2 regions of the Alicyclobacillus tolerans genome follow, and region 2 is predicted to be linked to the other one. Evidence: a T-box and tRNA genes for the amino acid it is inferred to sense, from the RefSeq annotation. Region 2 holds a T-box; the other holds one or more tRNA genes.
What was found. The T-box of region 2 lies ahead of ACOJUR_RS10550 (valine--tRNA ligase). A T-box ahead of a tRNA ligase gene usually reads a tRNA of that ligase, here a tRNA-Val.
Positions count from the first base shown of each region.

Region 1: it encodes a tRNA-Val, which carries the amino acid that the T-box ahead of ACOJUR_RS10550 (valine--tRNA ligase) is inferred to sense. The anticodon was not compared.

Region 1 covers NZ_JBMGNK010000002.1:2,515,108-2,523,269, reverse strand. The annotation lists gene ACOJUR_RS12935 (HelD family protein) at 1-287, shown strand, start outside; gene ACOJUR_RS12930 (hypothetical protein) at 400-702, shown strand; gene acs (acetate--CoA ligase) at 943-2,889, shown strand; gene ACOJUR_RS12920 (acetate uptake transporter) at 3,038-3,628, shown strand; tRNA gene ACOJUR_RS12915 (tRNA-Leu) at 3,855-3,940, shown strand; gene ACOJUR_RS12910 (hypothetical protein) at 4,061-4,453, shown strand; gene ACOJUR_RS12905 (cold-shock protein) at 4,775-4,975, shown strand; tRNA gene ACOJUR_RS12900 (tRNA-Val) at 5,121-5,195, shown strand; gene tnpA (IS200/IS605 family transposase) at 5,499-5,897, shown strand; gene ACOJUR_RS12890 (helix-turn-helix domain-containing protein) at 5,906-6,244, shown strand; gene ACOJUR_RS12885 (RNA-guided endonuclease InsQ/TnpB family protein) at 6,202-6,771, shown strand; gene ACOJUR_RS12880 (malate:quinone oxidoreductase) at 7,117-8,162, shown strand, end outside.
Region 2 covers NZ_JBMGNK010000002.1:2,087,308-2,095,469, reverse strand. The annotation lists gene ACOJUR_RS10565 (LysM peptidoglycan-binding domain-containing protein) at 94-1,515, shown strand; gene ACOJUR_RS10560 (hypothetical protein) at 1,622-1,783, opposite strand; gene ACOJUR_RS10555 (hypothetical protein) at 1,987-2,484, shown strand; T-box leader at 2,566-2,774, shown strand; gene ACOJUR_RS10550 (valine--tRNA ligase) at 2,850-5,537, shown strand; gene ACOJUR_RS10545 (bifunctional folylpolyglutamate synthase/dihydrofolate synthase) at 5,553-6,842, shown strand; gene murC (UDP-N-acetylmuramate--L-alanine ligase) at 6,887-8,162, shown strand, end outside.

The DNA of each region.
Region 1 (8,162 bases), 430 kb from region 2:
ACTATGCAGATTTGTTGCAGTCGACTGGATACAAGGCCACTCAGGTTACATGGGATCAGCGGGAATTTAGCGGAGGACTGTCGGTTATGCCGGCCTATCTTGCAAAGGGCTTGGAATTTGATGCTGTTCTTTTGACTGATGTGAGTCAACACTTTTATCCAGGCAATGAATCGTATGCTAAACTTCTCTATGTGGCCAGTACGAGAGCATTGCATCGACTCGCTGTATTGTATTCAGAACGCGAACCTTCACCTCTTTTGTCCCAGGCTCTCCATAGCCTTGACTGAGAAAAATCAGCTTCTGTGTAAATTGTCCAATCCGCATCTGCCCCTTCCGCTTCTCTCCTGAGCACATAGTCTACATTGTAGTCCCAATATGTGCTTAGGGGAGGTTAAATCAATGCATCCGTTGTATCATCACGCCATTCGCCTGCGTGGCCAATCGGTGTATGTGCATCACTTGAATGGAACGGTTTATCATGGAGTATTGCACTCTGTCACCACGAAAGGCATCTATCTTTTGCCCCATCGCCCCGGTGGACGGCTTGCTTCCGCTCAGTCCAATGAGTTGCAGGGCCAGAATGCACTTCATGAACCGCAAGATATGCAGTTAGAGGAAATTTTCTTTCCTGCCATGTTTTTTGGGTTTGGAGCCTTGGCGGGACTTGCAGCAGCTTCTGGTCCCTGGGGATGGGGTTGGTAAAAAATTTTTCTCATTTTATCCTCGGTGCTTTAAAGCCCGAGGATATTTTCATTTCATCCTACTTATAGATGATGGATTAGAGAAATAGCAGGCGGGAATTAACTCAATCGTCATATTATTTTGATAGACGTTTACGCATATATATGATAGATATAGGAGTAAGAAGTAAGTTAGATACTTCCTTTTAGTGATTCGGCTATTCTCACTGGCCGAAAAAAGAGTGGAGAAAGGAGCCCTGTTATGTCTAATCATCTCGATACACTTTTACAGGAACAAAGATTGTTTGAACCATCCCAGTCATTTCGTCAACAGGCCAATTTTTCTGATCCATCCATCTATGATCGAGCCAGTGAAAACCCGGAAGAATACTGGGCTGAACAGGCAACTTATTTAGATTGGTTTGAACCTTATGAAAGCGTTTGCGAATGGGATCCTCCGCATGCCAAATGGTTTGTAAACGGTAAGTTAAATGCAGCATACAACTGTGTTGACAGGCATGTAAGGAAAGGAAAGAAAAATAAAGTAGCCATCTTTTGGGAAGGTGAACCTGGAGACAGCCGCGCAATAACTTATGGAATGTTGCAGAAGGAAGTAGATGTGGCTGCGCGGATGTTGCAATCTCTTGGTGTGAAAAAGGGCGATCGCGTCACTATTTATTTGCCGATGATACCAGAGCTTCCTATATCACTGTTAGCATGCGCTAAAATCGGCGCTGTCCATTCTGTCGTATTTGGCGGATTTTCAGCTAAGGCGCTTCGAGAACGCATTCTGGATGCGGATTCAAAGGTACTCATTACAGCTGATGCAGGATATCGCCGCGGTAAACCGATTCCTCTCAAAGCAAATGCGGATGAAGCTGTTGTGGATACGCCGATTGAAAAAGTGTTAGTTGTTGAGCGTTTTGGTAAAGACGCTGGCATTGAAATGAAAGAGAATCGTGATATTTATTGGGCAGAGTTGGCTGCTAAAGTTTCTCGTGAACCGTTAGCTGCTGAACCGATGGATGCTGAGGATATTCTCTACCTGCTTTATACTTCTGGAACAACTGGAAAACCGAAAGGGATTGTTCATACCACTGGCGGTTACTTGGTTGGTGCGAATACCTCTTTGCGCAGTGTATTTGATTTGAAAGATGACGACGTGTTTTTCTGTACGGCAGACATCGGTTGGGTTACAGGCCACACTTATATTGTTTATGGGCCACTGTCTGCCGGGGCCACTGTGGTGATGTATGAAGGTTCTCCAGATTATCCAGGAAGAGATCGCTTTTGGGATATTTGTGAAAAATACGGAGCTACGATTCTTTATACTGCCCCCACCTCGATTCGCATGTTTATGAAATGGGGTCCGGAATACGTCAAGCAACACGATCTTTCCAGTTTGCGTTTGCTTGGCTCCGTTGGTGAACCCATCAATCCTGAAGCTTGGATGTGGTACCACGAGCATATTGGTCAAGGTCGATGTCCAATTGTGGATACTTGGTGGCAAACGGAGACCGGATGTGCCATGATTGCTCCTTTACCAGGTTTGGTTGCGACAAAACCGGGTTCGGCCACCAAACCGTTACCAGGTATTTTTGCCGATGTGGTAGATGAAGAAGGGCAACCGGTGGAACCAGGAAATGGCGGTTATTTGGTTATCCGCAAACCGTGGCCATCCATGTTAAGGACAGTTTGGGGTGATGATGAGCGATTCCGAAACACGTATTTCGGTAAGTTTGAGGGTGTTTATTTACCAGGAGATGGAGCGCACAAAGATAAAGATGGTTATATATGGATTTTAGGCAGGATTGACGATGTCATCAATGTATCCGGTCATCGCATTGGTACAGCAGAGGTAGAAAGCGCAATGGTTTCCCATCCTTCTGTAGCAGAAGCGGCTGTGATTGGTCGATCGCATGAAATCAAGGGGCAGGCTATCACTGCTTTCGTAACATTGCGTGAGGGAGTGGAATCAAGCGAAGACTTGGTGGCTGAGTTGAAACAGCACGTGGTTGAGAAAATTGGCGCTATGGCCAGACCGGAAGAAATTATTTTCACAGCAGAACTTCCTAAAACGCGCAGTGCTAAAATTATGCGCCGATTGTTAAGGGATATTGCAGAGGGTCGAGTCTTGGGTGACACGACAACATTGGCCGATCCGTCTGTGGTTGATGAATTGAAATCTCGATATAAAGAGTCAGACTAAATTTTATCAGGATTTGTCTGAACGTTTCTTCTTTACAGAAAGGGGGGATGACTTGGCGCTGCGGTTTCTCTAGAGCGGTTTTCCTGTTGATCTCGGTAGTCGTCTGTTTCCAATGGGGGATTTCTAGAAAAAGAGAGGCGGATGAAACATGTCAGAACAGATTAAAATTGCTGATCCAGGGCCGCTTGGTCTTGCCGGGTTCGGAATTACAACTTGCATTCTTTCTTTAATTAATGCGGGCATTGTTAGTTCAAGTGCAATTGGAGTCGTTCTTGGATTGGCGCTTGCTTATGGTGGTGGTGCTCAATTATTGGCAGGAATGTGGGAATTTCGTAAAGGCAACACGTTTGGTGCTACTGCCTTCTCTTCATATGGTGCTTTCTGGATTTCTTTTTACTTTATTGTTAAATCTGGGACAACAGCAGGCTTGGGTGTTTACCTGCTCTTTTTTGGCATCTTGACACTCTTCCTATGGTTTGGGACTTTCTATCTTAGCCGGGCTTTGTTCTTTGTGTTTCTTTGTCTATGGATTGCCTTCTTTTTACTGGCGCTGAATGGATTCCATCTCATGTCTTCAACAGCGGGTGGATATGTTGGATTGCTTTGTGGCATTCTTGCTCTTTATACATCTTTTGCTACTGTTATTAATGCAACTGCCGGTCGAACGGTACTACCGTTAGGTAAACCCTTGGCCAAGTCTCAGCAAGACTCTGCAACCCTCGTTACAACTGCGCATTAAGCTGCGTTTCGAATTCATAAAAATGGGATGATATCTGGTTACTGTTAGTTCTTACTACCTGATGCGACTGTTCTGTGAGGAGAATATGCATCAGGTAGTAGGCTATTTTTAATCGGATTTTTCAGGAATAAAATGTGGGTTAAGTAGTGATGTTCAGAAAATATTATCGTTTTTCTCGTTTTTGGTTGACTTTTTTTGTCCATCCATGTTATCGTTATGGTTGCTTGCCGGAGTGGCGGAATGGCAGACGCTAGCGACTTAAAATCGCTTGTCCGTAAGGGCGTGCGGGTTCGAGTCCCGCCTTCGGCACCATTGAGTATTTTTGTTTTATGATTTTCAGAAGTGGATTTTGTCCCTCACAGAAAACCTCTTTCGACATAGTATGTCTAACGGGATTTCCCCAATAGATGAAATGTCAAGGAGGTTTTTGACGTGAGTGGAAGTTCAAAACTTGTATCTATTTTGAAATCACGTCGTTTGTATACATTGGTTGTAGGTATATTGGCTGGCCTAAAGTTGATTCTTGACGCTTTTGGTATCCATATCATCACATCGACTGAAGTGAACCAAATTGCCAATGGTTTTGCCGCATTGTTTAGCATTTTGTCTTTGCTGCTGGCTCACCAGTACCAGGGTGCCAATATCCAATCGAGTGCAAAGAGTGCAATCCAATCTATATCTGCGAATGAAGTTACTACACAGACTGACGCAACTCATTCGGAACAGAATCAGTTTGGTTCGGTTGCAATCAATGAAGCGGAGTATCCTCCACAAGCGGCTTCAGATGGATTGGCGCGTCCAATAGAAAACGATCCTAAAGAATAGATTCCATCTCCCATCTTTTCGCATGGAGCCGGCTTTGGTCGGCTCCATTGGTTTGTGCTATTTCTCGAAAAATTTATGCATATGGGGTTTACTTTTAGAGAAAATGAGTTATGATGATAATGAACTATGCAAACAATCCTTTAGAGTTCCCGTACGACCGATAGCCGATTCTGGGTGTCCGTTGTCCCGGAAATCGGTTTTTTTACATCAAGGCCACAGCGAAATTATTCGTTGCTGCTTGTGTAAGTCTCAGGATACTCCTTTGCGGTGTTTGCTGGTCTTATGAATGTGCACGTTTTAGTGCTCTAGGAGGTTTTTTTCATGCACGAAGGTACCGTAAAGTGGTTCAATGCTGAAAAAGGTTATGGTTTTATTGCAGTGGAAGGTGGCAATGACGTATTCGTTCATTACAGCGCCATCCAAGGCAACGGTTTTAAGAGCTTGGAAGAGGGTCAGCATGTTTCCTTTGAAATCGTTGAAGGCCCCAAAGGTCCTCAAGCAGCAAACGTTGTGAAATTTTAATTCCTTTTTCGGACTGTGGCCGGCGAGCATTTGTTCGTCGGTTTTTATTTTGCTAATAGAAGATGACAAAAAGTCATCCATTTTCTTTATGAGTTGACATAGGAGCGTGTTTTGCGTTATAGTAGTTCCCGTTGACTCAAAGCATGCGGCTGTAGCTCAGAGGGAGAGCACCACCTTGACACGGTGGGGGTCACAGGTTCGATTCCTGTCAGCCGCACCATTGAAAGAGTTAAAGCAATAAAGCGCACAGCAAAGACCGCCTCCTGTGAACACAGGAAAGGCGGTCTTTGTCACATTATACGGCGACATCGGTCATTGACAGAACACAATTACCGAAGAATCAGCTTTTCCATCTTAGGGCCCCTATTGAACAAAAAGGCTATTCTCTTATCAAATGGGCCGTAAAACCGCTTGCTTTAGCTATGGGGATATAAGGCGCTCGCCGTGAGGCGAATCTTTTTTAAACAATAGATAGCGCTGTTGTATCTAATGTTTTGTGCTATACTATTTGTGGTGATTCGTCATGAGTCGAGATGTAGATTCAAACCAAAATGTCACGTTCGACTGCAAATACCATGTTGTCTTTTGTCCAAAATATCGCCGTAAAGTGCTTGTTGAACCCATTGACGCAAGGTTAAAGGCGTTGCTTTTGGAAAAGGCAACCGACATTTCGGCGGAAATCATTGAAATGGAAATCATGCCTGATCATGTTCATCTTCTCATTAAGTGTGATCCGCAATATGGCATTCACAAAGTCGTAAAACAACTCAAGGGATACACTTCCAAAGTTCTTCGTGATGAATTCAAATCACTAAAAAGTCGACTGCCTTCCCTATGGACGAATGCCTACTTTGTCGCTACGGTGGGCACTGTTCAACTGGACGTGATCAAGAAGTATATCGAAGAGCAGAAATCGAGGTGAGGTCGATCATGCGAAAAGCATACAAGTACAGACTTTACCCCGCGAAGGAGCAAGAAGAGAAAATTCAGTTGACCTTAGAACGCTGTCGCCTCCTCTACAATCGCCTGCTTGACGAACGGCGGTTCGCCTATGAAACAGACAAGACCACGCTAAATTACTATGATCAGGCAAATACGCTGAATGAGCGCAAAAAGTACATTCCAGCATTGAAGCAGGTTCACTCGCAGGTATTACAGGACGTGGTAAAACGGCTTGACAAAGCCTTTCAAGCCTTCTTTCGTCGTGTGAAGTGGAACCCAATACCTTGCCTGAGTCCAAAGAAACAGTTGGGATCGATTTTGGTGTGAAGCATCTTGCCATTACGTCCGATGGGAAATTTTACGAACACCCGAAATTTCTGCGGGAATCCGAACGGAAATTGCACAGGAAGCAACGAGTCGTATCACGCAAGAATAAGGGGTCTGCTCGTCGCCGCAAAGCCATCAGAGAACTGGCGAGATTGCATGAGTATATCGCAAATCAACGTAGAGACTACGCGCACAAAGTATCTCGAAAATTGGTCAATTCATATGGGCTGATTGCCTTCGAGAATCTAAACGTTCAAGGCATGGTGAAAAATCACCATCTTGCCAAGAGCATTGTTGATGCGGCTTGGAATCAACTTGTGCGGTACACCACGTACAAAGCGGAAGAAGCTGGTCGTCGTGTCGTGCTAGTCGATCCCAAAAACACAAGTCAACCCTGCTCGAATTGCGGGGAAATCGTCTCTAAAAAGCTGTCGGAACGCATGCACCATTGCGAACACTGCGGATACGTTCAAGACAGAGACATAAATGCCGCACAAAACATTTTGAAACGTGCCTTAGCTGGATAACGTTTTTTTGGCTCGGACTGAGCCTTCAGAACGTAACGTAGGCGGTTGCGTCATGCGTGTTCTGAGAAGCTCCTGCCTTTAGGCATGGGGAGTGGTCACGATAATGATGAAATGATGATTTTAGGCATTTTTACATTCAGTCCTCGCTTTAGTATAGAGAGTGGGTAGTTGCCTAGAGGCTTGTGTCAACAGGACAAAGTCATCGAATTTTAGAATGGTCTGTGATACAGTAAAGTTAATGAAGAATAAAAAGATGTTCCTATGGCATGTTATTTCAAAGAAGTGTCTCAGAACATCGATTCTATATGTAGATATATAAATATACAGATGTAAAGAAGGTTAACTATGAGTAGCATGCAAAAAGTGACGGATGTAATTTTAATCGGTGCTGGAATTATGAGCGCAACGCTAGGAACACTGTTCAAGGAATTGGCCCCGGATTGGGATATTAAAGTTTTCGAAAAACTCGGAGGGCCCTCGGAAGAAAGTTCTAATGAATGGAATAATGCTGGAACAGGGCATTCAGCGCTATGTGAATTAAACTACACTACTGAAAATCCTGATGGAACAGTGGATATTAGCAAAGCGATTAAAATTAATGAGCAGTTTCAATTGTCCAGACAATTTTGGTCGTTTCTTGTGAATCGTAATTTGATTCAAAATCCACAGAACTTTATTATGCCCATTCCACACATGAGTCTAGTACAAGGCGAAAAAAATGTAAATTTTTTGAAAAAGCGATATGAAGCTTTATCGAATAGCCATATGTTTCAAGGTATGGAATACTCAGATGACCCTGAAAAACTTAAGGAATGGATACCGCTGATTATGGAAGGTCGCACCTCGGACGAGCCTATTGCGGCCACTAAAATTGATTCAGGTACGGATATTAACTTTGGTGCCTTAACAAGGATGTTGTTTGAGCATTTGAAAAAAGAGCAAGTTGAAATTAAATACAACCATAGCGTTAAAAAAATCAAAAGAACCAGCAATAATCTATGGGAACTAAAAGTTTATGATCATGTTCAAGGGAAAACAGAAAGTCATTTGGCAAAGTTTGTATTTCTTGGTGCTGGCGGAGGAAGTCTTCCCCTATTACAAAAAACCGGGATTCCCGAGGCGAAGCACATCGGCGGTTTTCCTGTCAGCGGGCTTTTTATGGTCTGTCATAATCCGGAAGTTATTGAGCAGCATCACGCTAAAGTCTATGGAAAAGCCAAAGTTGGAGCACCTCCTATGTCGGTTCCGCATTTGGATACCCGTTATATTGATAACAAAAAATCGTTACTTTTTGGACCGTTTGCCGGTTTCTCACCCAAGTTCTTAAAGGCTGGTTCAAATCTCGATTTGATTCGGACGGTCAAACCTCATAACGTTCTCACGATGTTAGC
Region 2 (8,162 bases):
ATGTGTGTGAACGCTGCTGTAAGGACATAAAAGCATATCCCACTTCATAAACATGCAGGGAGAGACCTGCTGTTTAAGGAGGGGTATTAGGCGATGCAGAATCAGCAAACACCCATGATTTCCGTAGCCATAGACCAAGAAGTGTTTATGGATAGTGTTCGCGAAGGAGACAGAGTGGAGGACGCTACTGTCGCAACGGAAGTTATTTCTTTCGATCGCGTTGAAGATACTTATGTGCTCGAAGGCGCTATCGTTTTTGCGGGGTACTTGGCGTCCCAAGAAAAGGGCAAGTCATCAGAGGGAAAGAACACTCAAATTGTCATGGATGACGATCCGGTCATTCATGTCCATCATCGTTTGCCCTTTATTTTAAAAGTTCCAGTCCATGCTCAACCGAATGGTGTTCTGAATGTAAAAAGCAGACTTGCTGGTTGGAAATTAGATGTATCGGGAGATTCTTGGCTTCGTGTACAAGGGAATTTACAAATTGCCGGTCTTGTGGATAAAGGTGGATATCATTTCCAATGTGGTGCACAAGAGATTGGCGATTTATGGGTATCTTTGCCGGATCGGCCTCAATCGACACATGTAAACGAACTGTCAAGTCAAGGTATGAAAGAGACGAATGCATGGGTTGGAGAGTTTCGGGGAGAAACGGAAGCCTCTGAGTCCGAGAGTTTGATGTCAGACACAGTAAGCAATGTTGAATCTGACACATTCGCGGAGCAATCCTTCAACGCGCAGGACCAGGGTCAGGACACACCATTTCCTGTACGCGGTATGGAGGATCCTGAGGAAGCGGGGGACAGTGCTGAACGGTTGAATAGAGTCACCCTTGAGACGGAGCAATTGAGTGAAGCGCGTGCAGGGCATGGCTTGCAAATACAAGAAGATGTCAATGAGTCCAAAGAAAGCAGGGGCAATAAGGAAAATCAAACACCAAGTGATATAAACAGCTCTGCTGATTCTACGGTTCTTGGTGCTGCCGCAGAGTTAGAAGCGCTTGACCGTTTTGTGGTGAGTGATACGGAAGAACAAAAGCCGCTGGCCGAGTATTCGTTTGAGAATCAGTTGAGTGAAAAACAAGAAGCTCAATTCGAGGAAAAAGATGCTGTTTCCTTCTCTGCTTCGCGAGCCTTTTCTGATTCTGGTTTTCACGCCAATCTTGCCTTCAGTAAAGATGCAGGGCGTATCCAACAGACTCGCACGGAGCCGGTAGTTGAGCCTTCCCCTGCCAATGGAGCTTTTCAGGAACCGGAGAAGTCTTTTGAACGTTCTATGGATAATAAAAGTCTTTGGTCGTTTGTCGATTTCAATGCTCCCGAAAGGTTTTATACCTTACGCTATGTTGTAGTCGAGGAAGGCGAGACGCTGCAAATGGTGGCCGATCGCGTTGGCGTCTTGAAAAGTGAAATGATTCGTGTCAATCGTTTGGAAACAGAAGATATTTGGGTGGGTCAAACCCTTCTTATACCGGACACCCCGATACGTTTGGCAAACGTGCAAAATTTTTAAGAATGATGCTCTGAAAAGAATAACTTCGATAGCGAACATCAGCATAGTGATTTCTCCTATGCCTGATGTTTTTTTGCCAACAAAGTTAAATATCTATTCAACCTGGCTATGGTGCCCCAATAAAAGTAACTGCAAAGACAATAAAGAGAAGCATAAGAATCAAAAGGTCCAGTGTATTGGGCCAAATTAAAGCGCGAAAGAAAAGTAGCATGATGGCTGCTGCCAACATTAATTTGACAAAACGTGCCAGCATGATAAACAGACCCATGCCAACCACCTCCTGGCGAAATCTTATCTGGATAGCTCGTCTTAGCTCGTCGAATATATACTTTGCGTATGATATATATGCAAATAGGTGAGCATGTACCCCTTTTTTTCGCATAAAATTGGACATGTAGAACAATATTCGCTAGACTTGCCTTTCTGAGCTTTGCTAGAATGGGCGACAGGATTGAGAGGAGAGATGGGGTAATGGCGAATTCGTGGATGGATGGAGGCACTTGGAGAGGCTTCCATATTCGATATCTTGCCATCTTATCTGTGTCGTTTGCTGTTTTACAGGCAGTCGCTTATTATACAGTTCATTATCCGCTCATGTTTAGTTCAGAGTTTGCCATGATTCTCATGATGTGGCTCATTATTCCGCGTTTGACAGAACGTCGATTGGCCAATACGTTTGCGGGTGTCACAACTACGTTTCTGCTTGGATTGATTTTGCAGTTTACAATTGGTCTGGAAATTACGGAAAAAGGTGGTATATGGTATACTTTAGGGCAAAATTTGCTGATTTTCGTCGTCGCCTTGGCACTCAGTTATCTCTATTTACGCGTTTCCATATGGAGCGACAGAAAAAAAGCAGAGTTAGAGAAACGCCGGGCAGAAAAATCATCAAGCGCTCAGACAACTGTAGCACCCGTCCGTGTTCATCGAATTAAGAAACGCCGCCATCCTGGACGGCGCAAAAAGTAAAGTCATACAAAAAGATGTCATGAAGGTTTGACAAAGTCTTGTTTGTTCTCGTATGATAGAGCAACCAAATTCAATTTCGGATAAAAAGCGTTGATGAGAAGGAGTAAAAACGTGTAACCGTTCAGAGAGAGAACCATTAGCTGGAAGGTTCTTCGGTAGCCGTTTTGAACGTCGTCTCTGAGCTGCTATAGCCGGGTCATACCCGTTATCAATGTCGAGTGTCCTAAGATTGCGTTTTTCTTTCTTGGGAAATTCAGGTGGTAACGCGGAAGAAGCCTTTCGTCCTGAAGGACGAAAGGCTTTTTTGTGTCCAGAGCAGCGACGAAAGAAATGAGTCATTCTATAACATGAACGGAGGGTTTCTTATGCAAAATTCATCATCCACAGAAAAGTTCTCACAAGAAATGAACAAGCATTTTCAACCACAGGAAGTGGAGCGTGAAATTTACGCTGAGTGGGAAAAGTCAGGAACTTTCCAAGCGGATAGTAGCTCACCTCATCCTGCGTTTTCCATGGTGATTCCACCTCCCAATGTCACAGGAGTGCTCCATCTAGGTCATGCCTGGAACCATACATTGCAAGATATTCTGGCTCGCTATCATCGTATGCGAGGTAAAGATGTGCTTTGGTTGCCTGGAACTGACCATGCGGGCATTGCTACGCAGACACGTGTGGAAAAAATGTTGATGCAAGAGAATGGGCAGTCTCGTCACGATATTGGCAGAACGGCGTTTGTAGAAAAAGTTTGGGAATGGAAAGACAAGTACGGATCGGCCATTACTGAACAAATTCGCCGTCTTGGGGATTCGGTAGACTGGAGTCGAGAACGCTTCACGATGGATGAAGGTCTGTCTCAAGCGGTGCGCACCGTTTTTGTGGAACTTTATCAGAAAGGTTTAATATACCGCGGTAACCGCATCATCAACTGGTGCTCCAGATGCGGCACAGCACTTTCTGACATTGAAGTAGAGCATATTGAATTACCGGGAAAACTTTATCATATCCGCTACCCCTTGAAAGACGGTTCAGGTGAAGTGGTGATTGCTACAACACGTCCTGAAACATTTTTTGCGGATGTAGCTGTTGCTGTCCATCCAAATGATGAACGGTATAGTTCCTTGATTGGCAAAACGGTTATTCTGCCTTTAAGTGGTCGTGAGATTCCTATTTTAGCCGATCCGATTGTCGATCGAGAGTATGGTACAGGCTGTGTGAAAATTACACCAGCGCATGATCCAAACGATTTTGAAGTGGGACTCCGTCATCAATTGCCCCAGTTGCAATGTATCGGATCGGATGGAAAATTGAATGAACTGGCTTTGGAGTTTGCTGGACGTAATGCATTAGAAGCACGCCAAGATGTTGTGGATGTACTGCGCAAGCAGGGCTATCTGCTTCACGTGACTGATATTGTGCATGCTGTGGGTCACTGCAGTCGTTGTTCTACAGTGGTCGATCCGCTTCTTTCTTTGCAGTGGTTTGTGCGTATGCAAAACTTAGCCGATCCAGCGTTGCAGTTTGTCCATCGTGGAGAATTACAATTTGTCCCGGCTCGATTTGAAAAAGTTTTTGTGCATTGGTTGGAAAATGTTAAAGATTGGTGTATCTCCCGGCAGCTTTGGTGGGGGCATAGAATTCCTGCTTGGTATTGTGACGACTGTGGCGGTACGACAGTTCAACTGGAAGATGCTACATGTTGCGGGCATTGCAAGAGTACCCATATCCATCAGGATGAAGATGTATTGGATACGTGGTTTTCTTCAGCACTCTGGCCTTTTTCTACTTTAGGCTGGCCAGATACAGATACGCCGGATTATCAGAAATATTATCCGACTAGTGTTTTGGTGACCGCCTATGACATTATCTTTTTCTGGGTAGCACGGATGGTATTTATGGGATTAGAATTCACCGGCCAGATGCCGTTTCAAACCGTTGTTCTTCACGGTCTGATTCGCGACTCTGAAGGTCGAAAGATGTCGAAAAGTCTTGGCAATGGTGTCGATCCGATAGAAATTATAGAGCAGTATGGAGCAGATACGTTGCGCTTTTGTCTAGCTACTGGCACGTCACCGGGCAACGATCAGCGTTTTAGTATGGAGAAAATTGAAGGCAGCCGCAATTTTATGAATAAGTTATGGAATGCTGCTAGATTCGTGCGCATGAATTTATCCGATAGTTTTCAAGCAAGAACCATTGAATGGGATAAACTGGATATTGCCGATCGATGGATATTGCATCGTCTGGCCAAAGCGAATAAAAGTGCTCAGAGATTACTGGAAGAGTTTGAGTTTGGCGAAGCAGCACGAGTACTCTACGATTTTGCTTGGGATGATTTTTGTGATTGGTATATAGAAATGGCTAAAATCTCGCTTTATGGAGAGGCCATTGTCGATAAGGAACGAGTACAGACAGTTCTGTACGAAGTCCTGCAACAACTGTTACAAATGCTTCATCCTTTTATTCCATTTATTACAGAGGAAATTTGGTCTTACTTGCCACAAAGAAACGGTCAGTTGCTTGTTGCGTCCGATTGGCCGCAAATACAGCAGGCGTGGATCGATGATACTTGCGATACATTGATGGGTTCCATTCAAGAAGCGATTCGCAGCGTGCGAAATATTCGCAGTGAACGCAATATTCCGCCGAGCAGGGAGATTTCCCTTCTTATCCGGCCGCTTTCGGTTGAAGCAATGGAACGCTTTCAGCAGGGCCAATACTATATCCAAAAGCTTTGTCATGCGTCACAATTAGAAAACAAAATGGATATAGAGCCGCCTTCGCAGGCTATTGCACTGGCAGTATCGGGTGCAGAAATATTTATTCCTCTGGCTGGATTGATTGATTTGGCGGCGGAAAAAAATCGACTTGAACAAGAGAAGCGTCGTTGGCAACAGGAAATAGAGCGGATCGACAAAAAATTTAGCAATCCTAATTTTCTTGCTCGTGCACCTCAAGAAGTTGTAGAAGCTGAGAAAATCAAAAGAGAGGATTATGAGGCTCGATTGTCAGCAGTGGAAGAGCGATTGCGTGCAGTGGCTGCAATGGAGCAGTAGAAAGGAGAACGATTCTTGGCAGAAGAAAGTATAGAAGCGTGGCTTAAAGGCAGGCAACGCTTTGGCGTTCGGCCTGGTTTGGAGCGAATGCAAAAACTGCTAGAAGAATTGCATCATCCTGAGCAAGGACTGCAGTTTTTGCATATCGCTGGAACAAACGGAAAAGGTTCAGTTGCAGCAATGCTGACTTCGTTGCTCATGGCCAATCCTACCCATCTTGTTGGTACATTTACTTCGCCTTCTTTTGATGGTTATCGGGGAAGGTTTACGCTACAAAAGCAGCCTGTAGACGAAAAGAATTTTTTTCGATTGGCTCAGCGTGTCCGCACGGCTTGTGAACGGGTAGATGGGGACGATCCGTTAACAGAGTTTGAGGTTCTGACGGGCATGGCTTTACTTTATTTTGCAGAGCAGCAAGTTTCACATGTCGTATGGGAAACAGGTCTCGGTGGACGTTATGACTCCACAAATGTAGTGAAACCGCTGGTTACCTGTATAACAAATGTAGGCATGGATCATGTGGAAATACTGGGTCCCACTCTGCGGCATATTGCCTATGATAAAGCTGGCATTATAAAATCGAACGTCCCGATAGTCACCGCTGCGCAGGATGTTGCGTACCGTGTGATAGAAGCGATTGCGCAGCAACAAACAGCCCCATTAATTCGTGTAGGACGTGATGTGGCTGCCATATTGGAAAAGATGGAACTGCTGGGACAGCGGCTATTTTACAGGGGATTGCATTGCGATATAGGGGGCATTTTTTTGCCGTTACACGGCGCCCATCAAGTTGAAAATGCAGCAGTAGCGCTGGCTATGCTGGAGTCCATCGGGTTGCTGCCTGATGCGCATGCACTGCGTGAAGCTATGAGCCGTGTCTCGTGGCCAATGCGCTTTGAGGTGCTCCAATGGCAGAATCGAACTTTTATTTTAGATGGAGCACATAATCCAGAAGGAGCAGCGGCCAGCTTGAAAACCATGCTTGCTTGGTTAGCGAGGTGTGGTAGAGAGAATGTTGAATGGACATTGGTCTTAGGAATTCTTTCGGATAAAGAAATTGATCGAATGATTGATATTTTGGTGCCGGATGCTGCAAACGTGATAGTGACTGCACCGCAAACCAGCCGAGCTTTTGCAAAAGAACATCTAGCTGATAAGATTCGTGAAAGGTATCCGTCGAAATCTGTCGAAGTAGCTATATCAATTCCTGCAGCGATGCAGCGAGCTGTCAACCTAGGCGAGTTCGCGTTGGTTTGCGGCTCCTTGTATACGGTTCATGAAGCGAGGCATGCTATTTTTAACTAACTGGATAGTGTTGGGCAATTTCTGCAGATGGGATGGTGATGCGCGTGAAATCGTTCAAGCACGTGCATTTTGTGGGCATTGGCGGCTATGGAATGAGTGCGATTGCGCGAGTATTAATGGATATGGGATTTGAAGTGTCCGGTTCAGATGTTTCCAGACAGGAATTGGCTGTACGCTTAGAGGAGCGGGGAGCCACAGTTTTTTATGGCCATCGTGCAGAGCAGGTGGCGGGTGCAGACGTCGTAGTTTACAATACCATGATTGCACCAGATAATGTGGAACTAATGGAAGCCAAAAGGCGGGATATTCCGGTCTTGCATCGGTCGGAAATGCTCGCGCGGCTGATGGAAGACCGGATGGGGATCGCAGTCACTGGAGCACATGGGAAAACAACAACTTCCTCTATGATTGCTTATATGATGGAACGGTGCGAGTGTGAACCTACATTTGTCATTGGTGGGGTTGTAAGCAACCTGGGAGAAAACGCACGTGCTGGCTGTGGAAACTATGTGGTAGCAGAGGCTGATGAAAGTGATGGCTCTTTTCTTCATTACCATCCCCATATTGCAGTCGTTACTAACGTAGAGCCAGATCATCTGGAACACTATGGCGGGGATTTTTCAAATCTCTTGAATGCGTATCAACAGTTTGTGTCGCAAATCCAGTCAAATGGTTTACTGGTTACTTCGGCGGAAGACCCGCATATGCAGAAGTTCGCGGCAAGCGCGCCCTGCCGAGTGGTTACTTTTTCAGCTAATCCAGATTCACAAGCAAATATTACTGCTCATTCGATTCATCTGATCGATCGCGGTAGTATTTCAGAAATCAGATTAAATGGAGAAGTGCTGGGTACACTGAGGTTACAATTGCCAGGTATTCATAATATTATGAATGCCATGGCTTGCCTAGCGGTTGGGTTGGAAGCTGGTTTAACGTTTGAAAAAATGGCGCAAGCCCTCTCTGAGTTTCATGGTGCCAAACGTCGATTTCAAGTTATTGGGGATGTACAAAATATTCTTATTATTGACGACTATGCTCACCATCCAACAGAAATACGTGCTACCATTGCAGCGGCTCAAGCAACCAAGCGTCGAATTGTAGCCGTTTTTCAACCGCAAAGATATACAAGAACGTATTTCCTCTTTGATGCATTTTCGCAAGCGTTTAGTGGTGCGGATGAGGTGGTCATAGCAGATATTTATTCTCCGGCCGGTGAGAGGAGAATAGAAGGTGTCACGGCTGAACGCTTGGTAGAACAGATTCGAGTCAAAAGTAATCCATCTGTCCGTTTTTTAAAAACAAAAAATGAAGTACTCCAGT